DNA from 2 places in the Streptomyces sp. NPDC001194 genome. Region 2 is predicted to be linked to the other one. Evidence: predicted binding sites of a transcription regulator. Region 2 holds the regulator's gene; the other holds the start of a gene.

Region 1 (11,381 bases), on a different contig from region 2:
CCCCCGGACCAGGGCAGGGCGGGACGGGGAAGCCCCGACGGAGTACGCGAGGGTGACCTGCCCGCGGGGTACGGCGCGGGCGGCGGTGGCCCACCGGAACAGCGGAACGCAGCCCAGGGCGCCGCGCATCAGCTCGGCCGGGGGCTGTCGGCCGGGCTGCGGGAGGGTGGCGGTCCAGGGGGTGCCGCCGTCGCCGTCGCCGTTCAGGAGGGGTGCACCGGTCGCGTACAGGCCGTGCCGGCCGGGACCGTCCGGGGCGGGGAACAGCGCACGCAGGAGCGTGACGGTGAGGGCGGAGCACAGGACGAGGGCGAGGACGGATGCCGCCGCGGTGATGACGGAACGGCGCCGGCCCCTCGGCCGGCCGCTCGCCACGACGGCGCTCATCCCGCTTGTCCCGGTGTGCTCCACCCGGTGCCGTTGCAGCGGAACGCCTGAGTCCACTTCTCGATCCCCTGGGCGAGGACGAACGGACGTCCCGCCGTGTCCACGAGCAGGTGCTGCTGCCGGTTCCCCTGCGTGTAGGCGATGTCGAGTACGAACTCGTAGGCGACGGCGGCCGGGCCCGTCGCGGTGTCCGCCTGGACGGCGACGTCGAAGTAGGCCGGATCCCCCTGCGCCGCCACCTGGACCTTGGTGCTCGGGTACTGCGCCTGCGGCTGGCCTTGGGCGCCCTGCTCCACGGCGGGCTGCTCGGGGCGGGACAGATCGAGGGTCACCCGGCTGACATCGGCGCTTCCCTGGGGTCCGCCGCAGTAGTAGAGCGGGCCGGCGGGCACGGGGTGCGTGCGTTCGATGCGGGCCCGGACGGAGGTGATGGTGGCGGGCGTGCGGGTGAAGTTGGTGAGGATCAGCCGGATCCGCATCATGCCCGCGTCGACCCCGCCCTCGGTGACGATCTGCGCCAGGGAGTCCTGGGCATCGCCCATGAGGAGCGGTTCCTTCTCGTACGTGGAGCCCGGCGCGGCCCGTACGAGGTGGTGGTCGTTGAGCAGGTCCCACCAGACCTCGGAGGCGGCGGTGATCCGCGGGGCGCCGGGCGGCGGTTCGCTCGCGGACCAGATGTCGAGGTACGCCGAGACGACCGCGGCGACCACCGCGCTGAGCGCCACTCCGGCGGCGGCGAGCGCCATCGTCCGCAGCCGCCCGCGCAGCCGACGACCGAGCCGTTGGCCTTCGGGTTCGGGTTCGGGTTCCGGGGCCGGCTCCTCGGGTGGCGTGGCGGGCTCGGCCCCGGGTTCGTCGGCGGTCTCGGCCTCGGCTGCGGCTTCGGCCTCGGTCTCGGCCTCGGCTGCGGTCTCGGCTTCCGGCTCGGCGGCCGTGTCGAGGCCGGCCTGTTCGTCCGGCGCCGCCTGTTCCTCCGTCGCGTCCCGCTCGCCCGTCGGGTTCGGCTCGGGCCCGATGGCGCTCTCGGGTTCCCCCGCCGGTTCGTGCTGCTCGCTGGTCGTCTCCGTCACGGCTCCCCCAAGCCTTGGCCCCGGCTCCCCGGGGACCGCCATGGTGCGGTACCCGGGGCCCGGAGCAGAGGCGAAAAGCAGCCGATCTCGAAGAGCCGCCCCCAGGGCCCGTCTTCCGGATCCGGCCCTGGAGGGCGACCACCGTCACGACGGACCTCCGCAAGCGCGCGCTCGCCTGTCCGCGCGGGGGGTCGACCTCCGATGTACGGCCCGCCGTCCCCGCCGACTCCCTTGCGTACACGGCGCTTTGCCGAAGCGTCGGGGCTTCGTAGGAGGATGTGAGCGACGGGCCGCCACGTCCTCGGTCCGCCGACGACCCGGAGGTGCCGCATGACCACGACCCGCCCTGCCGCAGAGGCTCCCGTCCGGCCCGGGCCGCTGCCCGGGCCGCTGGTCGGGGCGGACTGGCTGGCCCGCCGGCTCGGTGAGCCGGGGCTCGTCGTGTTCGACGCCTCCGTCGGAGCCCACCGGGGCGCCGGCCGGCGGATCCCGGGGGCCCGGCCCTTCGACCTCGACGGCGCCCTGTCCGACCACGACGCCCCCGCCCCGCACGCCATGCCCGCGGCCGCCGCCTTCGAGGAGGCGCTGCGCGGGCTCGGAGTCGACGACACCAGTACGGTCGTCGTCTACGACGGCGCCGGCGTCTACTCCAGCGCACGGGCCTGGTGGATGCTGCGCGCCATGGGCTTCGACCGGGCGGCCGTCCTGGACGGCGGGCTGCCCGCATGGACGGCGGCCGGGCTCCCCGTCGAGGAGTGCGCACCGGCGTACGAGGGCCCGCGCGGCGCCTTCACGGCCCGGCCGCGACCGGGGCTGCTGGTGGACTTCACCGCGGTCGGGGAGGCCCTCGCCGATCCCGGGGCGCTCGTACTTGACGCCCGTACCCGCGAACGCTTCACCGGCCGGGCCCCGGAACCCCGGCCGGGGCTGCGCGGGGGCCACATGCCGGGTGCGGTGAACCTGCCGTTCGGGGACCTCCAGCGCGGCGGCCTGATGCGGCCCGCCGCGGAACTCCGCGAGGTCTTCGGGGCGCTGGCGGCTGACCGGGAGCGGCTGTACTTCAGCTGCGGTTCGGGAGTGACGGCCTGCGTCCTGGCCCTGGGCGCCACGCTCGCCGGCCACTTTGGGCTGGCGGTCTACGACGGCTCGTGGACGGACTGGGCCATGCGCCCGGAGCTGCCCGCGGTGACGGGCAGGCGCGGGCAGCTCTTCGACGGTGCGCGCTCCGAAGACCGCTTCGCCGGGCCCGCGACGGGCGACGAGCGGTTGCTGCTCACCGAGGTCCTCGCGGCGCAGCGCGCGACGCTGGAGCTGAAGTGCGCCGGGCTGGAAGACGAGTTGGCCCTGCGGTCGGTGGCGCCGTCCACGCTCTCGCTGCTCGGCCTGGTCCGCCACCTCGCGGACGTGGAGCGCCGCTGGTTCCGCCGGGTCCTGGCCGGGCAGGAGGCGCCGGCCCTGTTCTCCTCGGAGGCGGACCCGGACGGCGACTTCGACGGGGCGGTGTCCGGCCCGGGAGCCGTCGCCGCGGCGTGGGGGGCCTGGCGGGAAGAGGTCGCGTTCGCGCGGTCGTTCACGGCGGCGGCGCCCGATCTGGACGTGGAGGGCGAGGACGCATGGCGCGGGAGGGTGTCACTGCGCTGGGTGCTGATCCACATGATCGAGGAGTACGCCCGCCACAACGGCCACGCCGACCTGCTGCGCGAGCGGATCGACGGCGCGATCGGCGTCTGACCCGGCACCCGGCACCCGGCACCCGGGGCCCGGCGCCCCCGGGATCCCGGGGGCGCCGGGGTGCGGTGGGGATAACCCCACCGCACCCCGGGTACGGCCCCCATCGAGGGCGGGGCCCCGGTTCACCACACTGGTGCGCATGCCTTCTCACATCACGTCATTGCGCTTCAGTCGGACGGTGGTCGTCCTCATGGCCGCCGGACTGCTGCTCTACGGCTGCTCCTTCGGGGAGGCCGATGAGCAGAGGACGGCGACGGCCGACGTGACGGTCGCGGAGGCCGTCACGGCGGTCGAGGTGAAGGACGCCCGGCGCGGCTCCATCGAGGTCGTTCCCGGCACGGGCCCGGGGGTCACGGTCCACCGGACCGTCCACTACCGCGGCGACGCGGCGCCGAAGCCGGGCCAGCGGGTGTCGGGAGGGGTCCTCACCTTCACGGCGGGCTGCTCCGACCCCTGCTTCGTCGACTACCGCCTGGAGGTCCCGGCCTCGGCGAAGGTCGCGCTGGCGAGCAGCAGCGGCCGCATCTCGGTGACCGGGGTGGCGGGGGCGGACCTCTCGTCCTCCTCGGGCGACGTGACGGCCGACCGCACCACCGGCCCCCTGAGGGTCCGCACGTCCTCGGGGTCGATCACGGCCACCGCCCTGACCGCCCCGACGGCCGACCTCCACGCCTCCTCGGGCGACGCCCGCCTGACGTTCGCGAGCCCGCCGGCATCGGTGACGGCGCAGTCCAGCTCGGGCGACGTGACGCTCAGGGTCCCGCAGGCCCCGTACGAAATCACGACGGCCACCGGCTCCGGCACCCGGGACACCCTCCCCTCCACCCCCACGGCCCCCTCCCACCTCACCGTGAAGACCTCCTCGGGCGACATCCGCATCCAGCCGGCCCCCTGAGCCCGCCGGGCGCGGGGCCGCGAAAGGGTGTTCGCCGGGGGCGAACGGGTGTGGGGGAACATTGGGAGGCGCACATGCATTGAGTCGGCATAGCTCAACTTCACTGCCGGAGGGAAGATCATGGCTTCGACGTCCGTAACGCTCACTCTGCCCGTGCTGCCGCTTGACGACGAGGTCGTGCTGCCGGGGATGGTCGTTCCGCTGGACCTGTCCGATGCCGAGGTGCGGGGGGCCGTCGAGGCCGCCCAGGCGGCGGTCCGCAGCGGGAAGCCCCGGGTGCTGCTCGTGCCGCGCGTCGACGGGAAGTACGCCGGCACCGGTGTGCTCGGGACCGTCGAGCAGGTGGGGCGGCTCTCCGACGGGGATCCCGGGGCGCTCATCCGCGGCGTGGGCCGCGTCAGGATCGGGGCCGGGACCACCGGGCCCGGGGCCGCGCTCTGGGTCGAGGGCGAGAGCGTCGACGAGAGGCTGCCCGACCCGCTGCCCGGGTCGGTCACCGAACTCGTCAAGGAGTACAAGGCACTCGCCACCAGCTGGCTCAAGAAGCGCGGCGCCTGGCAGGTCGTCGACCGCGTCCAGCAGATCGAGGGGGTGTCGGCGCTCGCGGACAACTCCGGGTACTCGCCCTTCCTGACCGTCGCCCAGAAGGTCGAGCTGCTCGAGACCGCCGACCCCGTCGCCCGCCTCAAGCTCGCCATCACCTGGCTGCGCGACCACCTCGCCGAGCAGGACGTGGCGGAGTCCATCGCCAAGGACGTCCAGGACGGGGTCGAGAAGCAGCAGCGCGAGTTCCTGCTGCGCCGCCAGCTGGAGGCCGTGCGCAAGGAACTGCGCGAGCTGAACGGCGAGAAGGACGGCGAGGAGTCCGACGACTACCGGGCCCGCGTCGAGGGCGCCGACCTGCCCGAGAAGGTAAGGGAGGCCGCGCTCAAGGAGGTCGACAAGCTGGAGCGGTCCAGCGACCAGTCCCCCGAGGGCTCCTGGATCCGCACCTGGCTCGACACCGTCCTGGAGCTGCCCTGGAACGAGCGGACCGAGGACGCGTACGACATCCGCGGCGCCCGGGCGGTCCTGGACGCCGAGCACGCGGGCCTGAGCGACGTGAAGGACCGCATCACCGAGTACCTCGCCGTGCGCAAGCGGCGCGGCGAGCGCGGCATGGGCGTCATCGGCGGCCGCCGCGGCGGCGCCGTCCTGGCCCTCGTCGGACCCCCCGGCGTCGGCAAGACCTCCCTCGGGGAGTCCGTCGCCCACGCCATGGGCCGCAAGTTCGTCCGCGTCGCCCTCGGCGGCGTCCGCGACGAGGCCGAGATCCGCGGCCACCGCCGCACGTACGTCGGCGCCCTGCCCGGCCGGATCGTCCGCGCCATCAAGGAAGCCGGGTCCATGAACCCCGTGGTCCTGCTCGACGAGATCGACAAGGTGGGCTCCGACTTCCGCGGAGACCCGGCCGCGGCCCTGCTGGAGGTCCTCGACCCGGCCCAGAACCACACCTTCCGGGACCACTACCTGGAGGTGGAGCTGGACCTGAGCGACGTGGTCTTCCTGGCCACCGCCAACGTCCTGGAGGCCATCCCCGAGGCGCTCGCCGACCGCATGGAGCTCGTCCGCCTCGACGGCTACACCGAGGACGAGAAGGTCGTCATCGCCCGCGACCACCTGCTGCCCCGCCAGCTGGAGCGCGCCGGACTCGGCGCCGACGAGGTGGTGCTGGAGGAGGACGCCCTGCGCAAGCTGGCCGGGGAGTACACCCGCGAGGCGGGCGTGCGCACCCTGGAGCGGTCCGTCGCGCGGCTCCTGCGCAAGGTGGCCTCCCAGCACGAGCTGGGGGAGCGGGAGCTGCCGCTGCGCATCGGCGCCGACGACCTGCGCGGGCTCATCGGGCGCCCGCACCACGTCCCGGAGTCCGCGCAGGACCCCGCCGAGCGGCGCACCGCCGTCCCCGGCGTGGCCACCGGGCTCGCCGTGACCGGCGCGGGCGGGGACGTCCTGTTCGTCGAGGCCTCGCTGGCCGACCCCGAGACGGGCGCCGCCGGACTCACCCTCACCGGGCAGCTCGGCGACGTCATGAAGGAGTCGGCGCAGATCGCGCTCAGCTTCCTGCGCTCGCACGGCGCGGAGCTGGAGCTCCCGGTCGCCGACCTGAAGGACCGGGGCGTGCACATCCACTTCCCGGCGGGCGCGGTGCCGAAGGACGGCCCGAGCGCGGGCATCACGATGACCACGGCGCTCGCCTCGCTGCTCTCCGGGCGGCAGGTGCGCACCGACGTGGCCATGACCGGCGAGGTCTCGCTGACCGGGCGCGTCCTGCCGATCGGCGGGGTCAAGCAGAAGCTGCTGGCCGCGCACCGGGCCGGCCTGACCACGGTGATCATCCCGAAGCGGAACGAGGCCGACCTGGACGACGTCCCGTCCGAGGTGCTGGAGGGCCTGGAGGTCCACCCGGTGACGGACGTGCGCCAGGTCCTGGAGCTGGCCCTCAGCCAGTCGGACGCCGTTCCGGTCACCGTCGCCGCCTGACCGGTCCGCCGCCGGTTCGCTGCCGTCGGCCCGGCCGCTCCCGTACGGCCCGGGACCCCCCCGCGGACCCGCGGGCGGGGTCCCGGGCCGGTGGCGTGCGCGCTGCGAAATACTGGTGCCTCAGGACATCGGCGATGGGAGCGGACGTGCACGGAAGCGAAGACCAGGAGTTCCTTGCCCTGGAGCGGGAACTGTCCGTCTTCCTCCGGCGCGCCAGGGCTTCCTCCGGAGAGATGGCCCGCGCGCTCCACCCCGAGCTCGAACCGGCCGCGTACGGGCTGCTCGTGCGGCTGGAGGCGGCGGGACGGCAGCGGGCCACCGAGCTCGCCGCGTACTTCGGCGTCGGCAAGGCCACCATGAGCCGGCAGCTGCGGGCCCTGGAAGTGCTGGGGCTGGTGGCGCGCGAGCCGGACCCGGCCGACGGCCGGGCCTCCCTGGTCGGCCTCACGGACGAGGGCCGGGAGCGGTTCCTGCGCGTCCGCGGGGCCCGGCGCGAGCAGTACATGCGCAAGCTCGCGGACTGGGACCGGGGAGAGGTCGCGGAGCTCGCCCGGCTCCTTCGCCAGCTGAACCAGGGCGCGGAGTAGGCCCCGCAGGCGCGGCCCGAAGGCCCGCGGACGCCCCCTACAGCTCCGCGTACGCCGCCGAGGCGTCGTCGTGGCGTTTGCCGCGCCCGCGGGGGCGGTCCGGGTCCGATTCCAGGATGCGGACCCGGGCGATCAGCGACTGCGCGCCCTCCTTGCGGAGCACCGCCAGGCACTGCGCCCAGTCGCCCTCCCCGAAGGTGTCCGTCCACCGGCTCGCCCCGTCCGTGAGCGCCGCCAGCGCCCGGACCCGCCCGCGCGGGGTCCGGCCCGTCACCGCCCGCGCCGCGACCTCCGGGTCGGCCGCCGCCGTGAAGAAGCCGCCCTCCGCGTTGCGCAGCGCGTCCGCCGAGGCCGATGTCCGCAGCAGCTCGCGCGGGATCCGGTCCAGCCGGTCGTCGAGCACCGCCGTCACCTCGCCGCCCGGCGCCTCGAGGAGCAGCACGGAATCCGAGAGCACGAGGTGCTCCACGTACGCCCCGTCCCACCGCACCATCACCACCGTCGCCTGCGGGGTCCGCACGTGAGAAAGGTCACAGGTTTCGCGGTGGGCGTCGGCGGTGCCGCGGATGGACTCGGCCAGGATCCGGTCCAGCGCCATGTCCGGTCGCGATCCGGACAGTTCGGTCAATCGGCCCCCGAGCCGGGCCGCGAACCAGGGCACGCCGTGCGAACACCCCACCTCGCCGCCCGGCGGGGTGACCCCGTCCAGGGCGACCAGGACTCCACCGCCCGCGGCGGGCATCGCCGCCGATAGCCAGTCCTCGTTGGGGCGTTCCGGGTCGCCGGGGGCCGAGGCGAGGTCGATGCGCATACGGACATTCTGCCCGCCCCGCACGGTCTGGCCGGCCGGGATGGAGCAAAAGGTCCGTACCAATGGGGCGTCCGTCGGGTACGCGGCGCCCGCGCGGCCGACAGGGCGTTCGGGGCCTCCGCGGCGGCTGTGGGCGCGCATATTGCCAAAGCCCTCACCGATCTTTCAACCACCCGTCCACGGCGGCCCTCTGAAGGTGCACCGCCGAGTTGGTTGCCAACTCATCCGTGATGTTCACTCGTTCGAGTGGCCGGGTGGGTGATGTCAGGCTCTCCACCCAGCACACTGCAAAGGTCTGAGGCGGTACGAGGAGGCAGGGGGCGTTTACTTGTTGACCGGCCGTTACCTCGGCCACACGAGTAGACGAGCACGAGCACACGTACAGGATTGCGAGCACCGGTGCAGAAGAAGCGGTCTCGGAAGAACGGCACCGCCACCGACGGACCAGCCCCCGCAGGACGCCCCGTCCGCGTGCGCAGCAGGCTCGTCATCGGCGTCGCCGTCGCCGGCCTCACCGTCCTCGCGGCCGGCGCCCCAGCCGTGGTCTCCGCGACGCGGGAGCTGAACGACTCCCAGCAGCTGGTCACGCTCGCCGAGCAGAGCCAGCACACCCTCACCCTCGCGCACCTCCTCGGCGACGAGCGCGACGCCGTCGTCGAGTACGTGGCCAAGGGCCGCCCCGGCGCCCAGGCGAAGGGCCCCGTCCAGGAGCGCACCGCGCTCACCGACCGCCAGCTCGACGAGGTCCGCAACGAGGCCGACGAGGCGCTCGCCCGCGCCCTGGCCCGCGTCCAGGCCGTCCGCACCGAAGCCGTCGACGGCAAGGGCGGCGCCCTCGCCGCCGAGCAGGCGTACGCGGGCGTCATCGCGGAACTGCTCGCCCCGGGCGACCGGCTCGCCGAGCTGACCCCGCCGCGCGCCGTCGCCGCCCTCGCCACCACCCGCCCGCTGGCCCCGCTCGGCCAGGCCGTGGAACAGGCCTCGGCCACCCGTGGACTGCTGCTCGCCGCGCTGGCCGTCCCCCGCGGCGAGCAGCCCTCGAACACGGCCGCAGCGGACGAACTCAGCACCGCCGCCCAGCGGGCCCGCGTACGGGAACAGGCCGCGCTCGACGACTTCAACCGGGTCGCGCGGCCCGACGTCCGCCAGACCCTCGCCGCCACCGTCACTGGCCCCGAGGTCAAGACGGCCGACGACTACCTCAAGCGGCTCACCGAACGGCCCACGCTCTCCACGGCCGACCGCCGGCTCGACGGTTCCGCCGTGGCCCCCTCCCTCACCGCCCGCATCGACCGGATGCGCTCCGTCGAGGCCACCCTCGCCGGGCAGCGGGCCACCGCGCTCGCCACCCTGCGCGACGACGACGTGACCCGGCTGGAGATGCTGGTCGCGGCCCTCGGCCTGCTGTTCCTGGTCGCCGTCGGCTTCGCGACGGCCGTCGCGCGCTCGCTGACCCGGCCGCTGTCCGTACTGCGCCGCGGCGCGGCCCGGCTGGCGACCCCGGAGGGCTCGGTGGAGCCGGTCCGCTTCACCGGCCGCAACGACGAGTTCGCCGAGGTCGTACGCCACCTCAACGCGGTACGCGACCAGACCGTCTCCCTGCACACCCGGATCGCGGGCCTGGACGCCGACGGGCGCCGGCTCATCGGCCGCAACGAGGCGCTCTCCGCGGCCCGCGATGCGCTGGAGCAGGAACTGACCGCGAGCCGCGAGGCGCTGGAGGAGGAGCTGACGCAGCTGCGGGCCGGCCTCGAAGAGCACCGCCGCATCATGTCGACGACGTCGGTCTCGCTCTCGCTGCGCACGCTGGGGCTGGTGGAGCGCCAGCTCGCGGTCATCGAGGAGCTGGAGTCCAAGGAACAGGACCCGGACCGGCTGGCGACCCTGTTCAAGCTGGACCACCTGGCGACGGTCATGCGCCGCCACAACGAGAACCTGCTGGTCCTGGCCGGCCAGGAGCACGGCCACGGCGCCGGGTCCGCGCCGGTCCCGCTGATCGACGTCATGCGGGCCGCGGTCAGCGAGATCGAGCGCTACGAGCGAGTCGACCTGGCGGCCCTCCCGCCGTTCACCCAGGTGGCCGGGCACGCGGCCGACGACATCTCGCACGTGCTGGCCGAACTGCTGGAGAACGCGACGACGTTCTCGCCGCCGGAGGCGAAGGTACGGGTCTCCGGGTGGCTGCTGGACTCGGGTGACGCGGTGCTCTCCGTCGTGGACGAGGGCATCGGGGTCACCGGCGACCGGCTGGAGGCCCTCAACGCCCGCCTGGCCACGCCCGAGGCGTACGACGAGGAGCCGGAGGCCGAACACGGCCTGGGGCTCGGCCTGTACGTGGCGGGCCGTCTCGCGGCCCGGCACGGGGTCACCGCCGAGCTGCGCCCCGGGCGGCACGCGGGCACGGAGGCCCTGGTGGTCGTCCCCGCCACGCTGCTGCCGACCACGCCGCCGAGCTCGCCGGTGCACACCTTCGCCACGCCGGCACCGGGCGTGCCGGAGCTGCGGCTGCCGGGTGTGATCGCGGAGGCGAACGAGAACACGATCCCGGGCCGCCGCATGCCGCAGGATCCGGCGGTGGAGCGGGAGCCGGAGGCATCGGCCGACGCGGCCGCGACCCCGGCCGAGACCCCGGCTCCCGAGCCCTTCCGGGACCCGGGCCCGGAGGCGGACGCGGAGCTCCTGCGGAGCATGGAGTGGGACCCGGCCGCACCGGACGCCACGGATGCCACGGACGCCCCCGACGAGCCCCTGACCGCGGCGCCGACGCCGCCGGGCCACGGCCGGGACGCGGACTTCACCGCGGACGCCGCCGGTGCCGGTGCCGGTGCCGGTGCCGGTGCGGCCGTGGTCCCGGGCGCGGACCGGGCCTCCGGCCCCGACGCGACCACGGACGCCCTCCCCGACCTGGCCCCGGAATTCGGGCCGGACCTGGCCGGGGGGCTCGAGCCCGACACGGGTGCGCACGCCCCGGACGCGGACGGCCAGCTGCCGCCCGTCGACCAGGTGTTCACCGCCGGACACGGCTTCGGGGACGCCGCGGAGGTGTTGCCCCCCGCCGAGGTGCCGCCCCCGGCCCCGGGCGAGGAGCTGCTGGCCCGGGTGGTGCCGGCGGAGCCCGAGCTGCCCGGCGCCGAGCGGGTGTTCACCGCGGCCGGCAACCCCGAGCAGGCCCCGGCCGAGGCCGATCCCGGCGAGGAACTCCTCGCGCGCGTCGTCCCCGACGCGGCGCCGGACGCCTTCGCGGCGCCCGACCCCGGCCCGGCGTCCCCCGACCGGCTGCCCGATGCCGGTCCGCGGGCCGACGTACGGGAAGCAGGACCGACGCCGCCCGGGGAGTCCGCCACCGCCGTCGCCCCCGACGGCCCGGCGGAGCCCCACCG
Region 2 (11,381 bases):
CGTGGACGAGACGAAGTGCTCCAGGCTGACGCCGGTGCCGATCAGCATCTGCGCCTCGCCGATCAGGCGGACGGAGCCGTCGTCGTGCGTGTGGCTGTAGACCTTCGGCCACAGGGTGCGGCGGTTCCAGTCGTCGATCGACTCGAGGAGCGCGGGCTTGTCCTCGATCGCGTGCGGGCGATCGTAGAAGGTCCGCACCGAGAAGACCTGCTGCTCCTCCTCGCCGCGGAACATGAAGTACGTCCGGAACTCCTCCCACGGCGCCGCGAGGTCGCCCTCGTCGTCGACGACGTACTTGAGCTCCATCTGCTCCAGCAGCTGCTTGACCAGATCCTGGTCGGGGACGACGGGGCCCGCCGGTCCTGTGGCCTGCGGATCGGGCTGCTGCCCTCCGAAGTTCGGAATCGAGGCCGGGTCGATGCTCACCGTGTTTTCCCTTCGTGCGGATGTTGTCATCCTCCCCCATGGCTCCCACCCCCTGTCCACCCCCGCACGTGCGATCCGCGCAGGGCGGACAGGAGTAAGCCGTCGATAAGGGGAACCTGTGCCGGTACGCCGTGCCGCGGAGCGCCGCCCCTCGCGTACCGGCCCCGGCTACAGGGCCTTGCCGACGATCAGGTCCTCGCCCGCCACGTCGACGCGGACGGTGTCGCCGTCGCGGACCTCGCCCGCGAGGATCTCCTTGGCGAGGCGGTCGCCGATGGCCGTCTGGATCAGACGGCGCAGGGGCCGCGCACCGTAGGCCGGGTCGTTGCCCTTGTCCGCCAGCCAGGCCAGCGCCTCGGGCGTCACGTCCAGGGTCAGGCGGCGCTGCGCGAGGCGCTTGGCGAGACCGGCGATCTGCAGCTCGGCGATCCGTGCCAGCTCCTGCTCGTCGAGCGCCGAGAAGACCACCAGGTCGTCCAGGCGGTTGAGGAACTCCGGCTTGAACGAGGCCCTGACCACCTCCAGGACCCGCTCGCGCTTCTCCTGCGGGGAGGTGGTCTGGTCCATCAGGAACTGGCTGCCCAGGTTCGAGGTCAGGATCAGGATGGAGTTGCGGAAGTCCACGGTGCGGCCCTGGCCGTCCGTGAGACGCCCGTCGTCCAGGACCTGGAGCAGGATGTCGAAGACCTCGGGATGGGCCTTCTCCACCTCGTCCAGCAGCACCACCGAGTACGGGCGCCGGCGCACCGCCTCGGTCAGCTGGCCGCCCTCCTCGTAACCCACGTAACCGGGAGGAGCGCCGACGAGACGGGCCACGCTGTGCTTCTCCGAGTACTCCGACATGTCGATGCGGACCATCGCCCGCTCGTCGTCGAAGAGGAAGTCCGCGAGCGCCTTGGCCAGCTCCGTCTTGCCCACGCCCGTCGGGCCCAGGAACAGGAACGAGCCCGTCGGCCGGTCGGGATCGGCGATGCCGGCCCGGGTGCGGCGCACGGCGTCCGAGACGGCCCGCACCGCCTCGCCCTGGCCGATCAGACGCCGGCCCAGCTCGTCCTCCATCCGCAGCAGCTTCTGCGTCTCGCCCTCCAGCAGACGGCCCGCCGGGATGCCCGTCCAGGCACCCACCACGTCCGCGATGTCGTCCGGGCCGACCTCGTCCTTGACCATGGCGGACTTGGAGCTGCCGGTCTTGGAGGCCTCTTCCTCCTCCTCGGTGGCCTCCGCCAGCTCGCGCTCCAGCGTCGGGATCTCCCCGTAGAGCAGCTTGGAGGCGGTGTCGAAATCGCCGTCGCGCTGCGCGCGCTCGGCCTGCCCGCGCAGATCGTCCAGGCGCTCCTTGAGCTCGCCGACCCGGTTGAGGGACTGCTTCTCCTTCTCCCAGCGGGCCGTCAGACCGCGCAGGTCCTCCTCCTTGTCGGCGAGGTCCTTGCGCAGCTTGTCGAGGCGCTCCAGCGAGGCCGGATCCGACTCGTTCTTCAGCGCCAGCTCCTCCATCCGCAGGCGGTCCACCGAGCGCTGCAGCTCGTCGATCTCCAGCGGCGAGGAGTCGATCTCCATCCGCAGGCGGGAGGCGGCCTCGTCGACCAGGTCGATGGCCTTGTCGGGAAGGAACCGGGAGGTGATGTACCGGTCGGAGAGGGTCGCGGCCGCCACGAGGGCGCTGTCGTTGATGACCACCTTGTGGTGCGCCTCGTAGCGGCCCTTGAGCCCGCGCAGGATCGCGATGGTGTCCTCCACCGACGGCTCGGCCACCAGCACCTGCTGGAAGCGCCGCTCCAGCGCCGGGTCCTTCTCGATCCGCTCGCGGTACTCGTCCAGGGTGGTCGCACCCACCATCCGCAGCTCGCCGCGGGCCAGCATCGGCTTGAGCATGTTGCCCGCGTCCATCGCCGAATCACCGCCGGCGCCCGCGCCCACCACCGTGTGCAGCTCGTCGATGAAGGTGATGATCTGGCCGTCGCTCGACTTGATCTCCGCCAGGACCGTCTTCAGACGCTCCTCGAACTCGCCGCGGTACTTGGCACCCGCCACCATCGCACCCAGGTCCAGGGAGACCAGGCGCTTGTTCTTCAGCGACTCCGGGACGTCACCCTTGACGATGCGCTGCGCCAGCCCCTCGACGACGGCCGTCTTGCCCACGCCGGGCTCACCGATCAGCACCGGGTTGTTCTTCGTGCGCCGCGACAGGACCTGCACGACCCGCCGGATCTCCTGATCACGCCCGATGACCGGATCCAGCTTGCCCTCACGCGCCGCCGCCGTGAAATCCGTACCGAACTTCTCCAGGGCCTTGTACTGGCCCTCGGGATCGGGAGTGGTCACCCGCCGTCCTCCTCTTGCGTTCTCGAAGGCCTCCAGCAGCTTCTTCGCCGTCGCGCCCTGGCCGGAAAGGACCTCACCGGCCGCGCCGCCCTTGGCGGCGATCGCGATGAGGAGGTGTTCGGTGGAGAGGTACTCGTCGCCGAGCTTCCCGGCCTCCCGGTCGGCCTCGGCGAGTACGGCGAGCAGCTCGCGGGTGGGCTGCGGGGGCGCGACCGTGGAGCCCGTGACGCTGGGCAGGGCGGCCAGCAGCCGCTCGGCGCCGCCGCGGACCGCCGCCTGGTCGGCCTCGGTGGCCGCGAGGAGGTCGGTGATGTTCTCGTTGTCCTCGCCGGCCAGCAGGGCCAGCAGCAGGTGCGCCGGGGTCAGGTCCGCGTGGCCGTCCTTCACGGCGCGGCTGGTGGCGGCGTTAAGGGCGTCCCGGCTCTTGTTGGTCAGCTCGGCATCCACGTGCGACTTCTCCTCTCAGACAGGTCGGACACAGGTTTGGTCCCGCTCTTTGAGTATGTCAGCGTGCGCAAAGTTGAGTCTATTCCACTCAAGGACGGATTTCCGCCCTCACGTACCCTCGGGCCATGGCTCTTGACGTACTCAACCCGACGCCCGAGTACCTCGCCTTCTGGCGGGAGCGGCACGTCTGCACGCTGACCACCCCGCGCCCCGACGGGACCCCGCACGTGGTGCCGGTGGGCGTCACGTACGACCCGGAGGCCGGCCTGGCCCGGGTGATCAGCAACAAGAACAGCAAGAAGATCCGCAACGTGCTGGCGGCGCAGGGCGCGCAGGAGGGCCCCGCGCGGGTCGCCGTGTGCCAGATGGCGGGGCGGCGCTGGGCGACGCTGGAGGGGTACGCGGTGATCCGTACGGACGAGGCCTCGGTCGCCGAGGCGGTCGCACGCTACGCGGAGCGGTACGGAAGGACGCCGTCGCCCAATCCGGACCGGGTCGTCCTGGAGATCACCCTCGACCGGGCGATGGGCCGGGCCTGAAGGAGAAACAGTTCGGTTTTCACCTTGTCCGGTTCAAGCACTGGACGCGGACATCACAACGGCGCCATCGTGGTCAGGTCCACGATGGCGCCGTTGCGTGGGGGAAGCACCTGGAGCGATCTGCGACGACGGGGGAATCGCTTCAGGCACTGCGGGGGGTGGCGGTGGTGATATCGGGTTCGAAGAGCTGGTGGTCGCGCTGATCAAGGTTGACGAAGACCATTCCGTAGCGCACCTCGCAGCGGACGGGCTGCGGCGCGCCGCGGGGGCGGCGCAGGCAGCGGTACGCCCGGACGTCCTCGTCCTCCTCGCGCGTGATGACGATGGGCTGTCCGAACAGGGTGACCATCAGCGAGTCGCCGGGGTGGGGGATGGCGGTGGCGAGGTCGATGAACTGCCAGCCGGAGCGGTAGGCAGAGGCCATTTCGCGACGGAAACCGCGGTCGTCGGGGGTCATGCCGCGCTCTCCACGCCAACGACGCCCGCTTCGGCGTCTGCGGGGGCCGAGCGCCATCCGCTGTCCATCGGTGCCGCGCGCCATCCACTGTCCTCCAGCGGCGCCGCCTGGAGGTCTGCGGCACCCCCTTCAGCTCCCCCCAGGGTGACCCCGGCAAGTCCCAGACCGGCCACAGCCGAGAAGATGACGGTGGCAAGCGCCGAGCGAAGCATTCTCTTGTTCATGGTCGGCTTCGTCCTCACTTGATGAAATCCTCTCCCCCGCCTGTCAGACGATGGCTCATTCAGGCACGTCGCTGCCACAGGGACGATGCATCATGTTCTTGCATGTTCAGGACCCTGGGGGGTGGAGATTTGACCACAAACAGCACAAAAGCGACACATCCCCACTCGGTCACCGAGCTGTGCGGCGAGGGGGCACGGCTCTACACGAGCGCGCTGCGCACGGGACGTATCGCACGTGGGGATGTCAAAACGGCACCCTGTCTGCTCGATCTGGCGTTGTTGCAGCCAGATCCTGATGACGTGAATTCCCTCCGTCCGGTTCCACCAGCGGTGGCACTCGCACAGCGGCTGCATCCGATCGAACGCGAGATCCGCGACAGGCGCCGCGACTCACTCGAACTGTCCGAGGCTTTCGAGCCGTTTCTCGCCATCAGCGCGCAGAGTCCGGCGAGCACCCACGCCATCACCGTCCTCGAGGGCTTCGACCCCATCAACGCGGCCCTCAACCTTGCCACGGCCGAGTGTCACACGGAGATGCTCACCATCCAGCCCGGCGGCGCCCGCCCCAGCCTGGAGCTCACCGAGGCCCTGGAACGCGACCAGCCGCTGACCGACCGCGGTGTCCGGATCCGGACCCTCTACCAGCACACCGTGCGGCACAGCCGCGGCACGCTCGCGTACGTCGACCTCCTCAAGGCCGGCAAGGTCGAGGTGCGCACGCTGGAGGAACTCTTCGAGCGCCTCATCATCTTCGACCGCACCGTCGCCTTCATCCCGGCCAGCGACGACCGCCAGGTCGCCCTGGAGCTGCGCCACCCGGGGCTGGTGGACTACCTCATCAAGGTCTTCGAGCAGCTCTGGCACCGCGCCGTGCCGCTCCAGGAGGAAGTCACGTACCAGCACACCCGCGGGGGCATCTCGGGCGTGCAGCGCACCATCGCGCAGCTCCTCGTCGAGGGGCACGTGGACGAGGCCATCGCCCGCCGGCTGGGCATGAACGTACGGACCTGCCGCGCGCACATCGCGAAGCTCGCCAGTACCCTCGGCAGCGGCAGCCGGGCCCAGCTCGGCTTCCTCATCGCGCGCTCCGGGATCCTGGAGGACGAGGGCGACTGAAACGCACGCACAGGCCCCGTCCGGAATCCCGGACGGGGCCTGTGCGTGCGTGCCGTGCGTGCCGTGCGCGTGCCGCGTGCGCGCGGGCGGTTCAGTCGCCCTGACGCTTCGGCGCGGGGCGCCAGACGACCAGGGCGTTGCCCGCCACCGGTGGCTGGTACTTGACCAGATCCCGCCGGTACGAGGCGTGCACCTGGGCCTCGCGCTGCTGCAGCACGGCGGCCGCGCCGTCCACCGCCGCCGAGAGCTCGGCCACGCGCTGCTGGAGCGCCGCGACCTGGTTCTCCAGCTCGATGATCCGCTTGATCCCCGCCAGGTTGATGCCCTCGTCCTGGGACAGCGCCTGCACCGTGCGGAGCAGCTCGATGTCGCGGGCCGAGTAGCGCCGGCCGCGGCCGGCCGTCCGGTCCGGGGAGACCAGGCCGAGGCGGTCGTACTGGCGCAGGGTCTGCGGATGCAGGCCCGAGAGCTGGGCGGCCACCGAGATCACGTATACCGGTGTGTCGTCCGTGAGCTGGTAGTGGCTCCTGCGGCGGCCGTCCATGTCATGCTCCCTTCGCGGACTCGAACAGCGCGGCGCGCGGGTCCTCCGACTCCGTCGCGTCGCGGTACATCTCCAGCGCCTCGCGGGCCTTGTCCGACAGCGAGGCCGGAACGGCGACCTCGACCGTCACCAGCAGGTCTCCGCGGGTGCCGTCCTTGCGGACCGCTCCCTTGCCGCGGGCCCGCATCGTACGGCCGCTGGGGGTGCCCGGCGGCAGCTTCAGCGTCACCGAAGGGCCGTTCAGGGTCGGGACCTTGATCTCGGCGCCCAGGGCGGCCTCGGCGATGGTCACCGGGACGGTGACCGTCAGGTTGTCGTCCTTGCGCCCGAACACCGGGTGGGAGTCGACGTGGACGACGACGTACAAGTCGCCGGCGGGCCCGCCGCGTTCACCCGGGGCTCCCTTGCCGCGCAGCCGGATCCGCTGGCTGTCGGAGACGCCCGCGGGGATCCGGACCTGCATGGTGCGGGAGGACTTGGCCCGCCCGCTGCCCTTGCAGACGTCGCAGGGGGTCTCGGCGATGAGGCCGCGGCCCTTGCAGTCCGCGCAGGGGTCGGTCAGCGAGAACCCGCCGCCACTGCCCCGCGAGACCTGGCCGGTGCCGACGCAGGTCGGGCACACGCGCGGCGTGCCGTTCTTGTCACCGGTGCCCGAACAGGCCTTGCAGGGCGCCTGCGAGGACATCCGGAGCGGGACCGTGGCCCCGTCCACCGCCTCCGTGAAGGAGAGGGTGACCTCCGATTCGATGTCCTGGCCGCGGCGCGGCTGGACCCTGGTACCGGAACCCGCGCCGCCGCGGTTGAACAGTCCGCCGAAGACATCGCCCAGACCGCCGCCACCACCGAAGCCGCCCGCGCCGCCGCCACCCTGCTGGGTGCCGCCGAACAGGTCGCCCAGGTCGAAGTTGAACGAGCCGCCGCCCCCGCCGGGACCGGGGCGGAAGCCGCCGTTCCCGAACAGGGCGCGGGCCTCGTCGTACTCCTTGCGCTTCTTGGCGTCGCCGAGGATGTCGTTGGCCTCGGAGATCTCCTTGAAGCGCTCCTCGGCCGAGGCGTCGCCCTTGTTGGCGTCCGGGTGGAACTCGCGCGCGAGCTTCCGGTACGCCTTCTTGATCTCGGCCTCGGTGGCGTCCTTCGGGACACCGAGGACCTTGTAGTAGTCCTTCTCGACGAAGTCCTTCGTGCTCATCCCCGGTGTCCCTCCTCTCGTACCGCTACTGGTTCAACGTCAGCCCTTGTCGGGGGCATCCGTGTCCTTGTCCGAAGGCGCGTCGGCCTCGGCCGACTCGGACTTGGGGGCCGCGCCCGGCTGGGGCTCGGCCACCGCGACCCGCGCGGGGCGGATCGTACGCTCGCCGATCCGGTACCCCGGCTGCAGGATCGCCACGCAGGTGTCCTCGGTGACGTCCGGCGCGTACGAGTGCATCAGGGCCTCGTGGATCGTCGGGTCGAAGGGCTCGCCCTCCTTGCCGAACTGCTGCAGCCCCATCTTGGCCGCGGCGGTCTCCAGCGATTCGGCCACCGACTTGAAGCCGCCGACCAGCTCGCCATGGTCCCGCGCCCGGCCGATGTCGTCCAGGGTCGGGAGCAGCTCCGTCAGGAGGGACGCGACCGCGATCTCCTTGACGGCGATCCGGTCCCGCTCCACCCGGCGGCGGTAGTTCTGGTACTCCGCCTGGAGCCGCTGGAGGTCCGCGGTGCGCTCACCGAGCGCGGTGCGTGCCTGGTCCAGCTGCGCCAGCAGAGCCGTGTCCTGGGCGGACTGGGCTGCGGAGTCCCCGGCCGGGGCCGCGGCCTCCTCCTCGGAGGAAGCTGCGGCCTTCGGCTCGGCGGCGTCGTCAGGCGTGCCGTCGGCGGGGACTTCGGGCTTCTCCTCGAAGCCCGGGGTCTCCTCCGACATCAGGCAGCGCCGCCCTTCGGCTTGTCCTCGTCCACGATCTCGGCGTCGACGACGTCGTCGTCGGCCTTGGCCTGGCCCGCGTCACCCGCGCCGCCGGCAGCGCCCTGGGCGGCCTGCGCGTCGGCGTAGATGGCCTGGCCGAGCTTCTGGCTGACCGCGGCGAGCTTCTCGGTCGCGGTGCGGATCTCGGTGGTGTCCTCGCCCTTGAGCTTTTCCTTCAGCTCGGCGACGGCGGCCTCGACCTCGGTCTTGACCTCGGCCGGGACCTTGTCCTCGTTGTCCTTGACGAACTTCTCCGTCTGGTAGACGAGCTGCTCGCCCTGGTTGCGGGACTCGGCCGCCTCCTTGCGGCGCAGGTCCTCGTCCGCGTACTGCTCCGCCTCCTGGCGCATGCGGTCGACCTCGTCCTTGCCGAGCGAGGAGCCGCCGGTGACGGTCATCTTCTGCTCCTTGCCCGTGCCGAGGTCCTTGGCCGTGACGTGCATGATGCCGTTCGCGTCGATGTCGAAGGAGACCTCGATCTGCGGGACGCCGCGCGGGGCCGGGGGCAGGCCCGTCAGCTCGAACATGCCGAGCTTCTTGTTGTACGCCGCGATCTCGCGCTCGCCCTGGTAGACCTGGATCTGCACGGACGGCTGGTTGTCCTCGGCCGTCGTGAAGATCTCGGACCGCTTGGTCGGGATCGTGGTGTTGCGCTCGATGAGCTTGGTCATGATGCCGCCCTTGGTCTCGATGCCGAGGGACAGCGGGGTCACGTCGAGGAGCAGGACGTCCTTGACCTCACCCTTGAGGACACCGGCCTGGAGGGTGGCGCCGATGGCGACGACCTCGTCCGGGTTGACGCCCTTGTTGGCGTCCTGACCGCCGGTCAGCTCCTTGACGAGCTCGGCGACGGCCGGCATGCGGGTGGAGCCGCCGACCAGGACCACGTGGTCGATCTCGGACAGCTGGATGCCGGCGTCCTTGATGACGTTGTGGAACGGGGTCTTGCAGCGGTCCAGCAGGTCCGCGGTCAGCTGCTGGAACTGGGCGCGCGTGAGCTTCTCGTCCAGGTGCAGCGGGCCCTCGGCGGAAGCCGTGATGTAGGGCAGGTTGATCGTGGTCTCCGTGGAGGAGGACAGCTCGATCTTCGCCTTCTCGGCGGCCTCGCGCAGGCGCTGGAGCGCCATCTTGTCCTTGGAGAGGTCCACGCCGTGGCCGCCCACGAACTGCTTCACCAGGTAGTCGACGACGCGCTGGTCCCAGTCGTCACCACCGAGGTGGTTGTCACCGTTGGTCGCCTTGACCTCGACGACGCCGTCGCCGATCTCGAGGAGCGACACGTCGAAGGTGCCGCCACCGAGGTCGAAGACGAGAATGGTCTGGTCGTCCTTGTCGAGGCCGTAGGCCAGGGCGGCGGCGGTCGGCTCGTTGACAATACGCAGGACGTTCAGGCCCGCGATCTCGCCGGCCTCCTTCGTCGCCTGGCGCTCGGAGTCGTTGAAGTAGGCCGGGACGGTGATGACCGCGTCCGTGACCTTCTCACCCAGGTACGCCTCGGCGTCGCGCTTCAGCTTCTGCAGGATGAAGGCGCTCATCTGCTGCGGGTTGAAGTCCTTGCCATCCAGGTTGATCTTCCAGTCAGTGCCCATGTGGCGCTTGACGGAGCGGATGGTGCGGTCCACGTTCGTGACCGCCTGGCGCTTGGCGACCTCGCCGACGAGGACCTCGCCGTTCTTGGCGAAGGCGACGACGGACGGCGTGGTCCTGGCGCCCTCGGCGTTGGTGATGACGGTGGGCTCGCCGCCTTCGAGAACGCTGACGACGGAGTTAGTGGTGCCCAGGTCGATGCCGACCGCACGTGCCATTTTGATTTCCTCCAGCTGACTTGAGTGGAACAGACTCAACCATGCCCCATCACCGCGCGAACGTCAACAGAGGTGAGTGGAGGCGACTCAACTTTTATCGCCGCCTTACGCTCACAGGGACCTCCCGAGGGCCGAGCGGGCGATGCTGCGGCGGCCCACTGCGCGGCACCGCCGAAACCGCCGGAGGCGCATGCAGGGTGCCCCCATGCCGCTGCCGCCGCTCACGCTCCCCCCGATCCGGCGCCTCGTACGACGGCGCCCCGCGGGCCCCCCGCACCCCCTCGCGCGCCGGCGGAGCCTGCCGGACCTGCCCGACCTGCCGCACGTGTCCGCCAAGCGGGTGGTCGACCTCCTCGGGGCCGCCGCGCTGACCGGGCTGCTCGCACTGCCGTTGCTGGCCGTCGCCGCCCTGCTGTACGCGGCGCAGGGCGGCCGGGTCTTCGTGCGGGAACCGGCGGCGGGGCTCGCCGGGCGGCCCTTCCTCACCTGGCGGCTGCGCACGGACGGGGCCGGGCGGCTGGGGGCGGCGCTGGAGCGGTGCGCCCTGGACGGGGCGCCCCAGCTGCTGAACGTGCTGCGCGGGGAGATGTCACTGGTCGGGCCGCGCCCGGAACCGCGTACGGACCGGGCCGACCGGCTCCTCGTACGCCCGGGAATGACCGGTTTGTGGCAGGTCAGCGCGCGATCCGACCTCCCCTGGGAAGAGATGGCCCTGCTGGACCGGCACTATGTGGAGAGCCATTGGCTGGGGATGGATCTCGCGATCCTGGCTCAGACCCCTCGGGCGGCCTGTCGGCACAGGCGCTCCTGAGGCATGCCTGAGCGACACAGATCACCGCTCGCCCACCTACATTGCGGCGCGGGGAATGGGTAACCTCAAGCCTTGACTTCATAAGTTACCGCTTAGTAAGTGCCGCCCGAGGAGCCCTTCCATGCAACTCGCCGCGATCATCGTGTCGCTGGTCATCACGGTGGTGGCCGTCGCACTGTTCGGCCGTGCCACCGTGCAGATCTACCGCTTCGTGCGGCTCGGCCAGCCAGTGCCCGCGGGCACCCGCACGGGCGACCCGACGCAGCGCACCATCACCCTGGTCAAGGAGTTCCTCGGCCACACCCGCATGAACCGCTGGGGCATCGTCGGCTTCGCGCACTGGTTCGTGGCGGTGGGCTTCTTCTCGCTGCTGCTCACGATCGTGAACGCCTTCGGTCAGCTCTTCCAGGCCGACTGGCTGATCCCGATCATCGGCGACTGGCTGCCGTACGAGATCTTCACCGAGTTCCTCGGCCTGATGACCGTCCTCGGCATCGTGACCCTGATCGTGATCCGGCAGCTGAGCAGGCCGGGCGCGGCGGGCCGCAAGTCCCGCTTCGCGGGTTCCAAGACGGGCCAGGCGTACTTCGTCGAGGCCGTCATCCTGATCGTCGGCGTCTGCATCATGACGCTGCGCGCGCTGGAGGGCGTCCAGCACGGGGTCGACGGCTGGGAGCCGGGCTTCTTCGCCTCGTACCCGCTGATCGCCGCGTTCGACGGGCTGGACCTGAGCACGATCCAGTACCTG

Evidence for each region. The regulator HspR, encoded in region 2, represses chaperone genes until heat shock. The targets are predictions, from matches to a motif close to TTGAGNNNNNNNNNCTCAA.
Region 1: the regulator HspR is predicted to act here: its motif matches at 4,163-4,181, upstream of lon (endopeptidase La).

Annotation. Positions count from the first base shown of each region.
Region 1 covers NZ_JBIAXU010000001.1:103,114-114,494, reverse strand. Annotated here, with positions in the region: gene ACFY1T_RS00585 (hypothetical protein) at 1-387, opposite strand, end outside; gene ACFY1T_RS00580 (hypothetical protein) at 384-1,457, opposite strand; partial or broken gene ACFY1T_RS00575 (sulfurtransferase) at 1,788-2,651, shown strand; gene ACFY1T_RS00570 (DinB family protein) at 2,634-3,188, shown strand; gene ACFY1T_RS00565 (DUF4097 family beta strand repeat-containing protein) at 3,328-4,083, shown strand; gene lon (endopeptidase La) at 4,204-6,603, shown strand; gene ACFY1T_RS00555 (MarR family transcriptional regulator) at 6,738-7,190, shown strand; gene ACFY1T_RS00550 (protein phosphatase 2C domain-containing protein) at 7,228-8,001, opposite strand; gene ACFY1T_RS00545 (nitrate- and nitrite sensing domain-containing protein) at 8,473-11,381, shown strand, end outside.
Region 2 covers NZ_JBIAXU010000003.1:255,578-266,958, forward strand. Annotated here, with positions in the region: gene ACFY1T_RS09195 (YbjN domain-containing protein) at 1-426, opposite strand, end outside; gene clpB (ATP-dependent chaperone ClpB) at 595-3,195, opposite strand; gene ACFY1T_RS09205 (pyridoxamine 5'-phosphate oxidase family protein) at 3,321-3,734, shown strand; gene ACFY1T_RS09210 (hypothetical protein) at 3,877-4,191, opposite strand; gene ACFY1T_RS09215 (hypothetical protein) at 4,518-5,531, shown strand; gene ACFY1T_RS09220 (heat shock protein transcriptional repressor HspR) at 5,623-6,075, opposite strand; gene dnaJ (molecular chaperone DnaJ) at 6,077-7,264, opposite strand; gene grpE (nucleotide exchange factor GrpE) at 7,304-7,975, opposite strand; gene dnaK (molecular chaperone DnaK) at 7,975-9,822, opposite strand; gene ACFY1T_RS09240 (sugar transferase) at 10,028-10,633, shown strand; partial or broken gene ACFY1T_RS09245 ((Fe-S)-binding protein) at 10,755-11,381, shown strand, end outside.